One region of the Singulisphaera chitinilytica genome, then DNA from elsewhere that is predicted to be linked to it. Evidence: riboswitches for the same ligand, from Rfam matches in the RefSeq annotation. Region 1 holds a riboswitch; each other region holds the start of a gene.
The links. Region 1 has a riboswitch for cobalamin ahead of ACOYYX_RS22550 (DUF1559 domain-containing protein). Riboswitches for the same ligand answer to the same signal wherever they lie in the genome.
Positions count from the first base shown of each region.

Region 2: linked by a shared signal. The riboswitch ahead of ACOYYX_RS21075 (DUF1559 domain-containing protein) and the one ahead of ACOYYX_RS22550 (DUF1559 domain-containing protein) in region 1 are both predicted to bind cobalamin.
Region 3: linked by a shared signal. The riboswitch ahead of ACOYYX_RS20985 (DUF1559 domain-containing protein) and the one ahead of ACOYYX_RS22550 (DUF1559 domain-containing protein) in region 1 are both predicted to bind cobalamin.

Region 1 is NZ_CP186274.1:5,666,810-5,671,250, forward strand. It holds gene ACOYYX_RS22540 (non-ribosomal peptide synthetase) at 1-925, shown strand, start outside; gene ACOYYX_RS22545 (hypothetical protein) at 951-1,091, shown strand; cobalamin riboswitch at 1,422-1,621, shown strand; gene ACOYYX_RS22550 (DUF1559 domain-containing protein) at 1,738-2,724, shown strand; gene ACOYYX_RS22555 (ribonucleotide-diphosphate reductase subunit beta) at 2,929-3,927, opposite strand; gene ACOYYX_RS22560 (ribonucleoside-diphosphate reductase subunit alpha) at 3,982-4,441, opposite strand, start outside.
Region 2 is NZ_CP186274.1:5,283,846-5,288,286, reverse strand. It holds gene ACOYYX_RS21080 (hypothetical protein) at 248-457, shown strand; cobalamin riboswitch at 1,242-1,443, shown strand; gene ACOYYX_RS21075 (DUF1559 domain-containing protein) at 1,565-2,593, shown strand; gene ACOYYX_RS21070 (hypothetical protein) at 2,646-2,825, shown strand; gene ACOYYX_RS21065 (hypothetical protein) at 2,881-3,627, shown strand; gene ACOYYX_RS21060 (hypothetical protein) at 3,624-3,776, opposite strand; gene ACOYYX_RS21055 (cobaltochelatase subunit CobN) at 3,846-4,441, shown strand, end outside.
Region 3 is NZ_CP186274.1:5,265,046-5,269,486, reverse strand. It holds gene cobT (nicotinate-nucleotide--dimethylbenzimidazole phosphoribosyltransferase) at 1-567, opposite strand, end outside; gene ACOYYX_RS20995 (hypothetical protein) at 564-704, opposite strand; gene ACOYYX_RS20990 (hypothetical protein) at 701-832, opposite strand; gene ACOYYX_RS20985 (DUF1559 domain-containing protein) at 932-1,954, opposite strand; cobalamin riboswitch at 2,067-2,269, opposite strand; gene ACOYYX_RS20980 (hypothetical protein) at 2,409-2,771, opposite strand; gene ACOYYX_RS20975 (hypothetical protein) at 3,229-3,909, shown strand; partial or broken gene ACOYYX_RS20970 (RNA polymerase sigma factor) at 3,864-4,193, shown strand; gene ACOYYX_RS20965 (RNA polymerase sigma factor) at 4,237-4,441, shown strand, end outside.

The DNA.
Region 1 (4,441 bases):
GCTGCTCGCCTTGCGGCTCGCGACGAAGGTGGAGCAAGCCTGCGCCGATCGGTTCGCGGTGGCGGACCTGATCCAGGCGCCGACCGTCCGACGGCTTGCCGTAAGGCTACGTGCAGCCCGCCTCGATGCATCCCGCTCGACGCTGGTCGAGGTGCAAGCCGGGAGCTCGAGGCCGCCTTTCATTTGCCTGCCGGGAGGGACGGGGGTGATCGACGGCCTCGGGGCGCTCTCCATTCGCCACCTGGCGGGGTTGCTCGGGCCTGACCAGCCGGTCATCACCTTCGAGTACCCCGCGGCGAATCTGTGCAGGTCCCACACCGTCGATATCGAGGGCCTGGCGAAGACCTTCGTGCGAGACCTCCGGGAACGCTTCCCGGAAGGACCCTACCACATCGGCGGCTACTCGATCGGCGCCTATTTCGCCTTCGAGATGGCCCGCCTGCTCCGCGAAGAAGGATACGAGGTCGCGCTCTTCGCCGGCATCGATATGTGGGGTCTGAATTTCCCCGCGGTGCTCCCCAGGCGCGATCGCTGGAGGCGAAATCTCGTCACCAACCTGCTGCGTCGGCTTCTTTCCTTCATCCGGAAACGGCCGGTACCGTCAGGCCCATCCGCAAGCGTTCAGGCGCCGGACGTCGACCCAGCGGTCCGGCAATTCGAGCGGATGGTGGATACCTACCGAAAGAGCCTGTGGTCTCGCAAATACAACGGACGAATCACCCTGCTCCGGGCGACCGAAGCGATCGACATGCCCGGATTTTGCCTCGACGATCCCGCCAACGGATGCCTACCACTGGCGGACAAAGTCGAAGTCCTGCCCGCCCTCGGCGATCATCTCTCGCTCATGCGCGAGCCGAACATCCAAACGCTGGCCGCATCGCTGAAATGCCTGCTGGATACCGCCCTGCCGGCGTGCGATCGATGACGCTCCACCGCATGAGTTCTACGAATTGGCGGACCGCTTCTTCGGAATTGTGGATGAACCGAGCCGTGATCGTTGCATCCTGCGTGCCGCCGCCGCGATCATGGCCGCCGCCGCTCGCTACGATGCTCACGGAATACTGACTTTGAACATCGACGCCTGCGAGTAACGGGCGGCCGCGCTGGAGTACCTCGCCCAGCAGTACCGTTCGCTGCTGGAAGAGTATCTTGATCGGATTCAGCAGCCCCGTGGACCGACGACAGAGGCCCAGTCAGGTGCGGCACCTGGCCGGGTCCGCGAAGGCGGCCCGGAGAGTTCGTAGCTCATTCACTCGGTCCGTGCAAATCCACCCGTTGTTAGGCCAATTGGGACAACGCGAGTGGATTGCTCCAGCGGGGCAACCGACGAAGGCCGTCTCAACGGGCCGCGAATGCCATTCGCATAAAAGCGTACGCTCACGCTCATCGCAACCCTTGACATTCAAAGCGTCTTATCGCTTCAATAGATCGACTCGATCGGTGCCTCCTGCCCAGGAACCAGGGCGAGGGGATAATAGGGAAGACGGTGCGAATCCGTCGCGGGGCCGCCGCTGTGATCGGCCAGGCTCCCGGACACGTATGCCACTGCCGCGAGGTGGGAAGGCCGTCCGGGGCCGGAAGAGTCGAGAGCCAGAAGACCTGCCCGTCGAGACTTGTTCCGATGCTTCGGCCGAAAGCATCCGGGCGGGCCGCTCGCAGACCGTCTGCTTCGGGCCTCGTGCCGGTGCGTCGAAGCCCGGACCTCACGCCCGACCCGGCGGAAAGGCTGCGACCCCTGTGCGTAACCGACCCTCGACCGCATCCCCTCGCGGCTTCACCCTGATCGAATTGCTGGTGGTCATCGCCATCATCGCCGTCCTGATCGCATTGCTATTGCCCGCCGTGCAGGCCGCACGCGAGGCCGCCCGGCGTGCGCAGTGCTCCAATAATCTCAAGCAGATCGGCATCGCCTTCCACTCGTATCACAGCATCCAGAATGTCTTCCCCGCCGGCGGATTCGGCATGAGCATGGCCAGCCTCACCGTCGCCAATCAGCCGAACGCCCTGGCCAGGCGCATGGCGAGTTGGGGGACGGCCATCCTGCCGTTCGTCGAGCAAGAACCTCTTTACAACAGCATCAACCAGAGCCTCTGGTACATCGAGCCCGCGAACACGACCGCCGGGGCCATCTCGCTTTCCGTCTTCCTCTGCCCGACCAACGCCTATCAGTCGCCCACTCGGCCCAACGGCGATGCCCCGAGTTCGCCCCTGCAGTTCGGGCGCAATGACTACTCGGGCAACTTCGGGGAGCGTGCCCTGCGGTGCTACCCCGAGATGAACTGCCAGAACAACTACGCCGACCAGGGGGACGCGTCGAACCGACCTCGAGGAGTCATGCTCACGTCTTCCCTGCCGAATAGCTCCGTCACCTCCATGACCGACGGGACGACGTACACCGTCGTCGTGGGCGAGGCCCACGAGGCCATGTTCGGCTACTGGATCGGCCACAAGAACTTCCTCGACCAGAGCGCCCCCATCAGCGCCCGCAACGGCACCGTGCCCGGGACGATCTGGGCCTCCTGCCAGGTGACCAAGACCTCGCCCTTGCTGGGCAAGATCGGCTGCGACTTCACCCAGGAATTCGCCAGCTATCACTCGGGCGGGGCCTACTTCGCCTTCGCCGATGGCTCGGCCCGGTTCCTGAAGGAGAGCATCAACCCGAAGGTCCTGGCCGCGGTCCTCTCCCAGCGCGGCGGAGAGATCGTCGGCGCCGATCAGCTCTGATCCTTCCCATACAAGCCTGCTTCTGGGTCTGACTCCCCAAACAGCTTGAACGCACCATCATACAAGAGATTGATAAATCGAAATCGAAATATTAACCTCGATCGACACGCCGGTCACTTCTCCGAGAAAGAAAGCCCATGCTGGCCGGAATTACCGGTCGGCATGGGCCTCGTCTTGCTCGAAATGAATGAGCATCGACTCCGATCAGAATTCTTCCCCGAAGACGACGTCGCCAGTGACGCCGACCTGGTAGGCCGAGACGCGGCGTTCGAAGAAGTTCGCGAGCTCCTGGACGTCCTGGAGCTCCATGAACGCGAACGGGTTGCGGGAGCCGAAGACGGGCGCGATGTCGAGGGACTCGAGCCGGCGGTCGGCCACGTACTCGAGGTACTTCCGCAGATCCTGGGGGCTCATGCCCACCACGCCGAGCGAGAGCACGTCCTGGGCGAAAGCTGTCTCGCAGTCGACGGCCTCGCGGATCATGGCGATCACGTCATTCTCGAGTTGCTCGTCGAAAAGCTCGGGCTCCTCGCGGCGGGCGGTCGAGATCACGTTGAAGGCGAAGGCGATGTGGGCGCTCTCGTCGCGGAAGACCCAGTTGGTCCCCGTCGCCAGTCCGTGGAGCAGCCCCTTCGACCTCAGGAAATACACATAGGCGAATGCCCCGAAGAAGAAGAGCCCCTCGATGCAGGCGGCGAAGCAGATCAGGTTCAGGAGGAACTGCCTGCGGTGCGCGGCGGTCTCCAAGCGGTCGAGCTTCTCGATCGAATCCATCCAGCGGAAGCAGAAGTCCGCCTTGGTCTTGATCGAGGGGATGTTGTTGATGGCCGCGAAGGCCTGCTCGCGCTCGGCCATGTCCGGCAGGTAGTTGTCGAGCAGCGTGAGGTAGAACTGGACGTGCACCGCCTCTTCGTAGAGTTGGCGCGAGAGGTACATCCTCGCCTCGGGCGAGTTGATGTGCTGGTAGAGGTTCAGCACGAGATTATTGCCGACGATCGAGTCGCCCGTGGCGAAAAAGGCCACGAGTCGCTGGATCAGGTGACGCTCGGCGGGCGTCACGCGGCGGTCGAGGTCGGTGAGGTCCGTGGAGAAGTCGACCTCCTCCACGGTCCACGTATTCTTGATCGCCGACTTGTACATCTCGAAGAAGACTGGGTAACGCATCGGCCGGAGCGTCAGGTCCATCCCTGGGTCGAGAAGCATCGCGAGAGTCCTTTCGGGTTCAAAGAGACGGGATCCATTTGAGAGCGGCGAGACTTACTGGCAAGACTCGCAGGTCTCGGGGTTCTCGAGCGAGCAGGCGATATTCTTCGCGGCCTCGACGACCTTGCCTGTGGTCGTCTTGGCGATCCCGGTCGCCGGGCGCGAGCGCAGGTAGTAGGTCGTCTTGAGGCCCTTCTTCCAGGCGTACATGTACATAGACGAGAGCTTGCCGATGCTCGGGCTCTCGATGAAGAGGTTGAGCGATTGGCTCTGGTCGATGAATGGGGCCCGCTCGGCGGCCATGTCGATCAGCGAACGCATCGGGATCTCCCAGACGGTCCGGAAGAGCTGCTTCAGTTCGGCGGGGATCTCGGAGATCCCCTGGATCGAGCCTTCGGCGATCTTGATCCGGTTGCGGATCTCCTCGGTCCAGAGCCCGATGCGCTTCAGCTCGCGGACGAGGTAGCGGTTCACCTGCATGAACTCGCCCGAGAGGGTCTCGCGCTTGAAGAGG
Region 2 (4,441 bases), 380 kb from region 1:
CTTTCGGAAGACTGCTGATGCGCCGGATTTTCAACGCCCTCAGGGTGTCAATTGTGCTCCGGATGTCAGGTTGATCTGTTCATTACAACTTGTGATTGGCCGGATCTCACCCCATAGGATTGTACGGGTGACAATAACCGCATTCGGGTTTGCCATGCCAACTGATAATCGCTAGTATTTTGAATGAGTCTCTAGAGTGATCATCTCGGTGTAATTAACAAGTTGAATATTTGATGGAGTAAAATTGATGGCACGCCCCAAGATGGGACAATTGCCGAAATCTCCCGAAGAGCGATCCGAGCGGGAAACTGTCATTCACATGAAGGGTTCGCCCGAGTATGTAGATTGGCTAGAGAACGCGCATCGCGAGACGCACATCCCCAAGGTCCAAATCTTCCGCTTGGCGCTCGCAACATGGGCCGCCAAGAACGGCCTCTCACAGCCACCCGATATTTGAAGAGGAGAGGCCCTCTTGCGTCCAGGGCCAGTTTCGGCCCGGCGTGCTCGAGGTACTCCTGAGCAAGAACCCGATCGCTTACGACTCGGGAGGCCGAAGTCGCAGGCTCCAGCATCACCTGGCCCCTGACGTCGGGCTCGAGCAGCAGACCCGGCAGTTCGACCTGGTCACGACACTGTTGCGGTTCTCGATCAACCTGCCTGAGCCGAATAGCTGTTCAGCGGGAGCCGGTCCGGGGACGTTCACCAGCGGCTATTCCGCGACGTGCGAGCGACGACGCCCCGGACCTCAACCATCTCTAAAAGGGGTTGTCCTGACCAGCTCCCATAGGCACCGCCTGAAATCCCGCCTGGGTGCCGCGGGTGTCATTTCGACGGAGGCTCAAGGCGGATTCCGTGGTGATCGAGCGTTCGGCGTTCGGATTCGCCTGGATCGAGTGCCCCCGACATACTGAGACCGCCATCCGATAGGAGAGCCGTTTCTTGTCAAATCCAGGCAAGGACTTGTGTTGAAAGAATGGGGCGTCGCGCCTTGTGGAGGGGCACCGAGAGGACGTTTCATACTCCATTCCACAACTCCTCCAATAAATAACTGGTTTCAATTGATATGATGTTTTGTAAGGATGGACGGCGGCCTCGTCCCAGGCGTACAGTCGATCGGTGCTGGATTGGCGTTTTTGAGGAAAATGATCATATCATTTTTTGTATTCGCCTGAGGGGTTGAAATCGCGAGGGCATCCCGGATTCTCGGATTCGCGACTTGACGCGGGAGTGTTTGAAAGGGTGTAATGCCGCTCTCGACAGGTGCCCTCGGACTACGCAAGAGGTCTCGGGGGATAATAGGGAAGACGGTGAGAATCCGTCGTGGGGCCGCCGCTGTATTCGGCCAGGCTCCGGACAACGATGCCACTGCCCGCGGGCGGGAAGGCGGTCCGGGAGCCGTCAGGAGCCGTAAGCCAGAAGACCTGCCCGTCGAGTTGCTGTTCCGATGCTTCGGCCACTGAGCATCCGGGCGGGCCGCTCGCAGAACGTCTGCCACGAGCCTTGCGCCGGAGGGTCGAAGCGATTCGAATTCCTCTTGCCCGGCCCGGCAGAAAGAACCGCCCCCATGCCTGCGCGCATCCCCCCTCGACGCACCGGCTTCACCCTCATCGAACTCCTGGTGGTGATCGCGATCATCGCCGTGCTGATCGCGCTGCTGCTCCCCGCCGTCCAGGCGGCGCGCGAGGCCGCACGCCGCGCCCAATGCACGAACAACCTCAAGCAGATGAGCCTGGCCATATCCAATTATGAGTCGGCCACGGGCACGCTGCCCCCCGGCTCTTTCTGGGCGGCATCCGGCACCGGGGCGGGCAAGATGGCCGACGGCTTCAGCATGTTCGTCATGATCCTGCCGTACATGGAGCAGACGCCCGTCTACAACCTCGCCAACTTCAGCCTCTCGTATAAGAATTCAGCCAACCTGACCATCGCGGGGGTCGCCATCTCGGCATTCGCGTGCCCGAGCGATGCCTCCGCGGCGGAACTTCAGCCCCTCTCCCCGACGATCTATCAGGCCCCGCCCCCCGGCAACTGGGAGCAGGCCTTCATCAGTTATGCCGGATGCACGGGGACCTGGGACGTCAGGCCCAAGCTCTCCGCGAGCAACTTCCCGCAGCAGGTCGGCAACATGAATGGCACGATCTACATGTATAGTGCCACTCGCATCAGCGACATCAGGGACGGGACCAGCAACACCATCTCCATCGGCGAACGGGGCCACTCCCTGCTGTCCCAGGCCGACCAGTTGGTGAATCAGTTCTGGAACTCGGGGTACTGGTACGACACGATGTTCGAGACGTACTACCCGATCAACGCCTACAAGAAGCCGGTCGGCGTGCTCGGGGCCCGTTATGTGGCGAACGCCTCGAGCCTCCACCCCGGGGGTGCCAACTTCGCGTTCGTCGATGGGTCCGTTCGCTTCCTCAAGGACTCGATCGACTCCTGGTCGATCAACCCGGCGACCATCACCGCGGCGGGCGTGACCTTCGATTCCGCCGCCAATATGTACAACCTCGCGCCAGGGTCGAGGCTCGGAGTCTACCAGGCGCTCTCGACGAGGTCGGGCGGCGAGGTCATCAGCTCGGATTCCTACTGAGCCGATGGCGCACGTCTTTCATCCCAACGACTCCATCCAGGGATCTTCCACCATGATGGCTCCATACGCGAGGCGATCCTTCGCCGCCGCGGCCCTCATCCTGTCGGTCGCATTCACCGGGTGCTCGAATGGCGATTCCGGCTCGATCGACCTGAAAAAGCAGGCTGATCCTTCAGCCACCGGCGGCGAAAAGCCTCGCGCTTTCAGCAAGGGCGACCTCGAAGAACGTTGAGTCGTTTCGGCCCGGATTGCCCTCACGAGGTTCGCAGTTCACCAGGGAGTCAACGATGTCGGTCAATACGGCTGCGGCGGCAGCCACTCGCTCACGAGCCCGGGTCCGCTTCAACGCGGCCATGAAACTTGTGCGACGTGCGCACATGTATGCAGGGTTGTCCCTGGTTCCATTCGTCACGCTCTACGGGGTGACGGCCTTCCTGTTCAACCATCCCGACTGGTTCTCCGACCGAACCGTGCGGCTCATCACCGCGAAGGACGTCGCCGGCACGGCCCTGGCGACGTTCCCTACGCCGGCCGCCCTGGCGGAGCAAGTGGTCTCGGCCATCAACCGCGAGGCTCCTTCGCCCGTCAAGCTGTCTGACTCCCAGGCCCCGTCCTATTCGCGAGACCTGGCCCTGACCGCCCGGACTGGCGACACCGAGCAGGTCATTTTCGTCGAGCTCGAAGGGCGAGTCGGCACCGTACGCTCGGCCCCGATCGAGAAGCCGTTCAGCATGCCGGCCTGGACTCAGCGGGCAAGCTACCTCGACGTGGCTCCCGCCACTCAGGCCAGGGATGCGGTGTCATCAATCATGACGAAGTGGGGTGAGGCGCCGAAAGACATCAAGATCCGAACGCCGGCCGAACTGATTTTTGCCGTCGAGAGCGAGGGGCGGAACTGGCGCGTGGCATATAACCTCCAGAATCAGGGGATGGTGGCCACACCGACGGCCCCCAGCCTCTCCTCTCGACGCTTCCTGACCGGGCTCCATCTGGCGTGCCGGTATCCCTCGCAGGTCGATGCCCGGTGGTTCTAGGCCCTGATCGTCGATGCGATGGCGGCCGCGATGGTCTTCTGGGGCCTCTCCGGCCTCTTGATGTGGTGGCAAATGAAATCCCTCCGACGCCTGGGCTCCATCGTGATGGCGGCGAGCTTGCTCGCCTCCCTCGCCGTCGCCGTTGGCATGCATGGGATCCTCGGCCGGTAGGTGTTTTCCCTCGGCGGCGTTCAACGCCGGATTGGAGACCGATCGCCGTGTCACAGCCGATCAGCCGACGTCGTGTTCTCAGGAACGACGGGAAGTCCATCCACATCGCGCCGAAGCGGGGGCACCTGTTGGTGTGCGCCCGGGGGTGCTGCTGCGGGCGTGATGACAAGGGGAAGCCGGCGGTCTCCATCGACTTCTACAAGCAGGAGTACAAGCGCCGGGGGATCCGGGATCGCGTCCAGCTCACGATGAGCGGATGCCTCGGGCCTTGTCCCCTGCTGAACGTGGCGCTGGTGCTCTTCGACGGCCGCCGCGTCTGGTTCCAGTCGATCAATCACGAGTCGCAGATCCTGGCGATCTACGACTACCTCGACCGGATGCTCGCGGCCGACCGCTACCTGCCGCCGACCTCCGAACTGGCCGAGTTAGCCTTCGACTACTACGCCTGGCCGGAGGAGGCCATGCTCTCCGGCGACACGGAGGGGCGAGAGGGCGAGGGCGTCTTCATCGACCCGGGATCGAAGCCGGCCGACGAGATCCTGCTGCTCTCGCACGCCGACACGGACTTATTGACGCTGCAGAAGGCGATGGCCGACTCGCCCGTCGGCCTGCCCAGGGCACGGACGGCCAGCCTGAACCGGGT
Region 3 (4,441 bases), 400 kb from region 1:
GAGCAGGCATGCCAGGCAGGAGCCCGACGTCGTATTGCCGATGCCCATCTCCCCCGCGGCCACGACCCGCATGCCGGCGTCGCGAGCACGCCGCGCCTGGTCGGCGCCGATCGCCAGAGCTTCATGGAACTCGTCGGGGCTCATGGCGGGCCCCTCGGCCAGGTTGCGGGTCCCGGGGCCGACCCGCCGCACTTCATAGCCCGGATGCGGTGCCATCGGATCGGAACAGGAACCGACGTCGACGAGCACCAACTCGGCGCGGCAAGATTCGGCGAGGACCGTGCTGGCTGCCCCTCCGCGAGAGATCGCTCGAATCATGATCTCGGTGACCGAGGAGGGCCAGGCGGACACCCCCTCGGCGACGACCCCGTGGTCGGCCGCGAAGATGACGACGCGCCTCGGGCTCGTCTTCGGCTCGAGGGTCCCCTGGATCGTGCAGAGGCGCGCGGCCAGGCCCTCGAGCAGCCCGAGGCTCCCCGCCGGCTTGGCCAGGCGATCGAGGCGGTGCAGGGCCGCCTCCGTGATAGCCTCGTCTCGCCCGGGGGACTTGGGGATTGTTGGGTTCACGACGAGGATCGCTCCCCGGCATCGGCACCGATCCAGCGGGTGCATCCCCACCAGCCGATGATGGAGCCGGTCAGGAACAGGGCGGCGGCGATCCCGACGTGGTGGGATTCGAGGTGGTGTGCGAAGAGGATCATCATAGCGCCTTCCTCCTGCGCAGGCCCGCGCCGGCGAGCTTGGCCACCACGCCGAAGACGACTCCCGAGAGCAGGGAGACCGTGCCGAGGAAGATCATGTCATCCGAATGCAAGTCGTGCAGCCACTCCATGCGGTGGGGCTCCTCAAGGATTAAGGTTGCGTGAGAAAAGGTACGGATTCAGGCGTCGGGGCGGGGATACATAAAGAAAGTCCTCCTTTCGTCGCCCGCTCAGTAAGCATCCGACGAGACGACCTCCCCGCCCTGGCGCGTCACCATCGCCGCGACGATGCCGATCGGCGTCCGGTCTTTGAGGAAGCGTGCCGACCCATCAGCCATCAATACGTTTGATCCGGTGCTATGAAAGCTATAGATTTCATTATCATTCGAGCAATTCACCCCGCATGGGCCCGGCGACACCGAGCCGTCGTAGGTGGCCCCGTCGATCACGACCCCCTTGAGGTCGCTGGCCCAGACGCCCCCGGTGACGTGATTGCGAGGCGAGTTGGAGACCGGGGTGCCCGGGACCATGCCGCGACCACGCCAGAACTGGGGCCGATTGGACACTTCGATCACCAGCAGCGTGTTCGAGAGCCCGTCGGTGACCTGTGCAATCGGGCAGCCGTCGTCGATGCGATCCCTGGCCGTGTCCGAGCCCAGGTTGATAATGCCCGAACTGCTCCCCATCCCGAGCATCTTCTGCAAGGCCGCGGAGATCCCATAGGCGCTCCCGTAGTCCCAGGTCGCCCCGCGGTAGATCTGACGCGGAGCACTCGTGCTGCCGTAGAGCGTGAATTCGAAGCCCTCGCGACCGGACTGGGCCGAGGGGCAGGCGAAGATGCCGACCGAGGCCGTCGCGGTCGTCGTGTTCGCCGCGTCGTACCAGTGGACCTGGAAGTTCATGCTGGTGAAGGTCGTCGATTGCTCCATATACGGCAGCAGATGGGCCGGCCAGCCGTGGCGGGGCGGCGAGGGGGGGGAGTCGTAGAAGAGGCCGGTGCTCTGGCTCGGGAAGCAGCTATGGACCTGCTCGAAGCCGTGCAAGCCGAGGCCGATTTGCTTCAGATTATTGAGGCAGGATGCCCGGCGAGCCGCCTCGCGAGCCGCCTGGACCGCCGGCAAGAGCAGGGCGACGAGCACCCCGATGATGGCGATCACCACCAGCAACTCGATCAGCGAGAATGCCGGGCGCCGACGAGCATGTCGTCGAGCCGATGGGAATCCGACGGAGTGAATAGACTGAGACGAAGCCATGAGCAGACCTTCCTGCCGGCTAGGGCAAGGGTCGATGCTCCGGTGCTCCGTAGAAGGCCCTGTGCAGGCGGTCTGCGAGGGGACCCGCTCGGATGCCCGCGGCCGGAGCATCGCAGCAGAATCTCGACGGGCAGGTCTTCTGGCTCTCGGCTCGTAGCGGCCTTCGGACAACCTTCCCGCCTCGCGGCAGTGGTCGTAGCGTCCGAAGCCTGACCGATTACAGCGGCGGCCCCGCGCCGGATTTGCACCGGCTTCCCTATTCTCCCCCTCGCCCGAGTCGGTCGGGCAGGGGGCACCTGTCGAGGGAGATCATTAGAACCACGGGCCGCCCGGCGGTCAAGGATCGTGCCGGCCCAGCGCGTGATGGCTCTGGACAATGAGCCGAGACGTCACGATGCGAAGCGACCTCCGCGAAGGCTAGAAAATCTTGGGAGTGTAGCCTGACGCGGTGATCTCAGGACCGGAAAGCCTGGAGATCCCCATTCGAGGCCACCTTCGGTTTGCCGTGCGGACGATGGGCGAGATCGAGAGGCTCCTGACTTCGCCGGCCGCTCTTCTCCCCGTCCGCCAGGTAGAACTCGGAGAACTGGCCGAAGGTGATGTCGTCGCCCATGACGACCGACGCTTCGGCCTTGCGCAGCTCGGCGTCGAGCCGCGCCTGGGCGACGCGGTGGTCGCGCGTCGGATGACGCAGGTCTTCGAACCTCGTCAGCGGGCGGTAGGTGCGCCCGGCCTTGGTCCGCCGCACCTCCCCGAGCGCGGCGGTCACCCAGCAGCCGTATTTCTCGCTGTAGAACGCCTTGGCGGGTCGTCCCATGTCGCGGTCTCTCTCATGCGGTTCGCGAACTGTTGTCCCGCAGTTTCAGTGCTTTTGCACTCCTACTTGCACTGTGACAGCCGTTCACTAGCCGATGCAACCGCGCATAGAAATCCCCTCGGAGAACAAAATCCCCCAAGGGGTTACATCGAAATGGGCGGCGCTGGATTCGAACCAGCGACTTCCACCGTGTGAGGATGGATAAAATCTCGGCCGAGAAGCCCACGAACCTTCGATCGAGAGAGAACTTACAACATTCGACTCATCATCGCAAGAGGACGCGTAGCCTCTCATGTTTTCGCAAGGATTCTCGGTAAGACGAAAGTCCAAGGCCAGCGCAAAACGGTATGTACCGTTTTGCGATACCAGTCATCTATGACGACGCGGTGAGGATCACATGAATCGTGATCGGTAGGTTTAAGCTCGCCGCACGGTCAGCATCGACGGTCGGGCCGCGATGCATCAGGTGTGGCTGGCCCTGTTCCCGATGGCCATGATGCTCCGCTGTTTCCCGCACGACTGGCCGGGCATCCGCAGCCGGGTCAAGCTCAGCGGGTCATTCCGAGAGCGATCGACGCGGGTCTGGGAGTCGTATCGGGCCCCGTCCCGCGGGTGCTTCGCGCAGCGCCTGCGGCGGCTCCGCGAGTGGTCCCGTCACCGCGAGATGTCGGCATGGCTGCTCAAGCGAGTCGAGGCGCCGTGCGGCCGCTCGCGGGAGTATGCCGCGGCGTACTCGCACCCGGGCGGCCACCGGACGAGCAACATGCTGGACCGGCCGTTGCGCGGGATGAACCGCGACTTCGACCGCGGCCAGTACCTGCACGGCTCGGCCGCGGCCTGCCGGCTCCACTGCCGGGCCTGGGCGTGGCTGGCGAACTACGTCCCCTGGCACCCAGCGGTGGCGCGGGCTAAGGAGGGATGGCGCTACTCCGTTGAGCGGCTCAACCGCCATCGTCTCCAAGACGGCTGGCTTCAGAACCTGCTCGTCTCCGCCTCACTCGGCGGCCACGACTCGTCCCCAAAATCCATGACGGTCAGAAAAGTCATTCAGATCCCCGGCCGGGTTGTGTGTATCCGGGCAGGAGGGATCGGATGGACGAGATGCCGAGCACGCGGGCCAGTCTGCTGGTCCGCCTGAGAGACCCGCGCGACGAGCAGGCCTGGGGCGAATTCGAGCAGATCTACGCGCCGCTGGTCCATCGGCTTGCGCGTCGGAAGGGCCTCCAGGACGCCGACGCCGATGACCTGGTCCAGGAGGTCTTCCGCACCGTGGCAAGCGCGATCGACCGGTGGGATCCCGACCCGTCGCGCGGTCCGTTCCGGGGCTGGCTTTTCAGGATCGCACGCAACCTGATGATCAACCTGATGACGCGACAGCAGCCGCTGGCGCGAGGCTCCGGCGACACCGGGCTCCGGATCCTCCTCGAATCCCACCCGGATCCCTCCGAGGGTGACTCGGCCGCCTTTGACGACGAGTACCGGAGCCAAGTGCTCGCCTGGGCGGTCGAGCAAGGTGCGCGGCGAATTCACCGCGATGGCCTGGCAGGTCTTCTGGAACGCCGGGGTCGAGGGCAAGTCCGCGGGGGAGGTCGCCCGGGAGCTGAACGTGACGGTCGGGACCGTCTACCAATACAAGAGTCGCATCATGGCCCGGCTCCGTCAGAAGATCG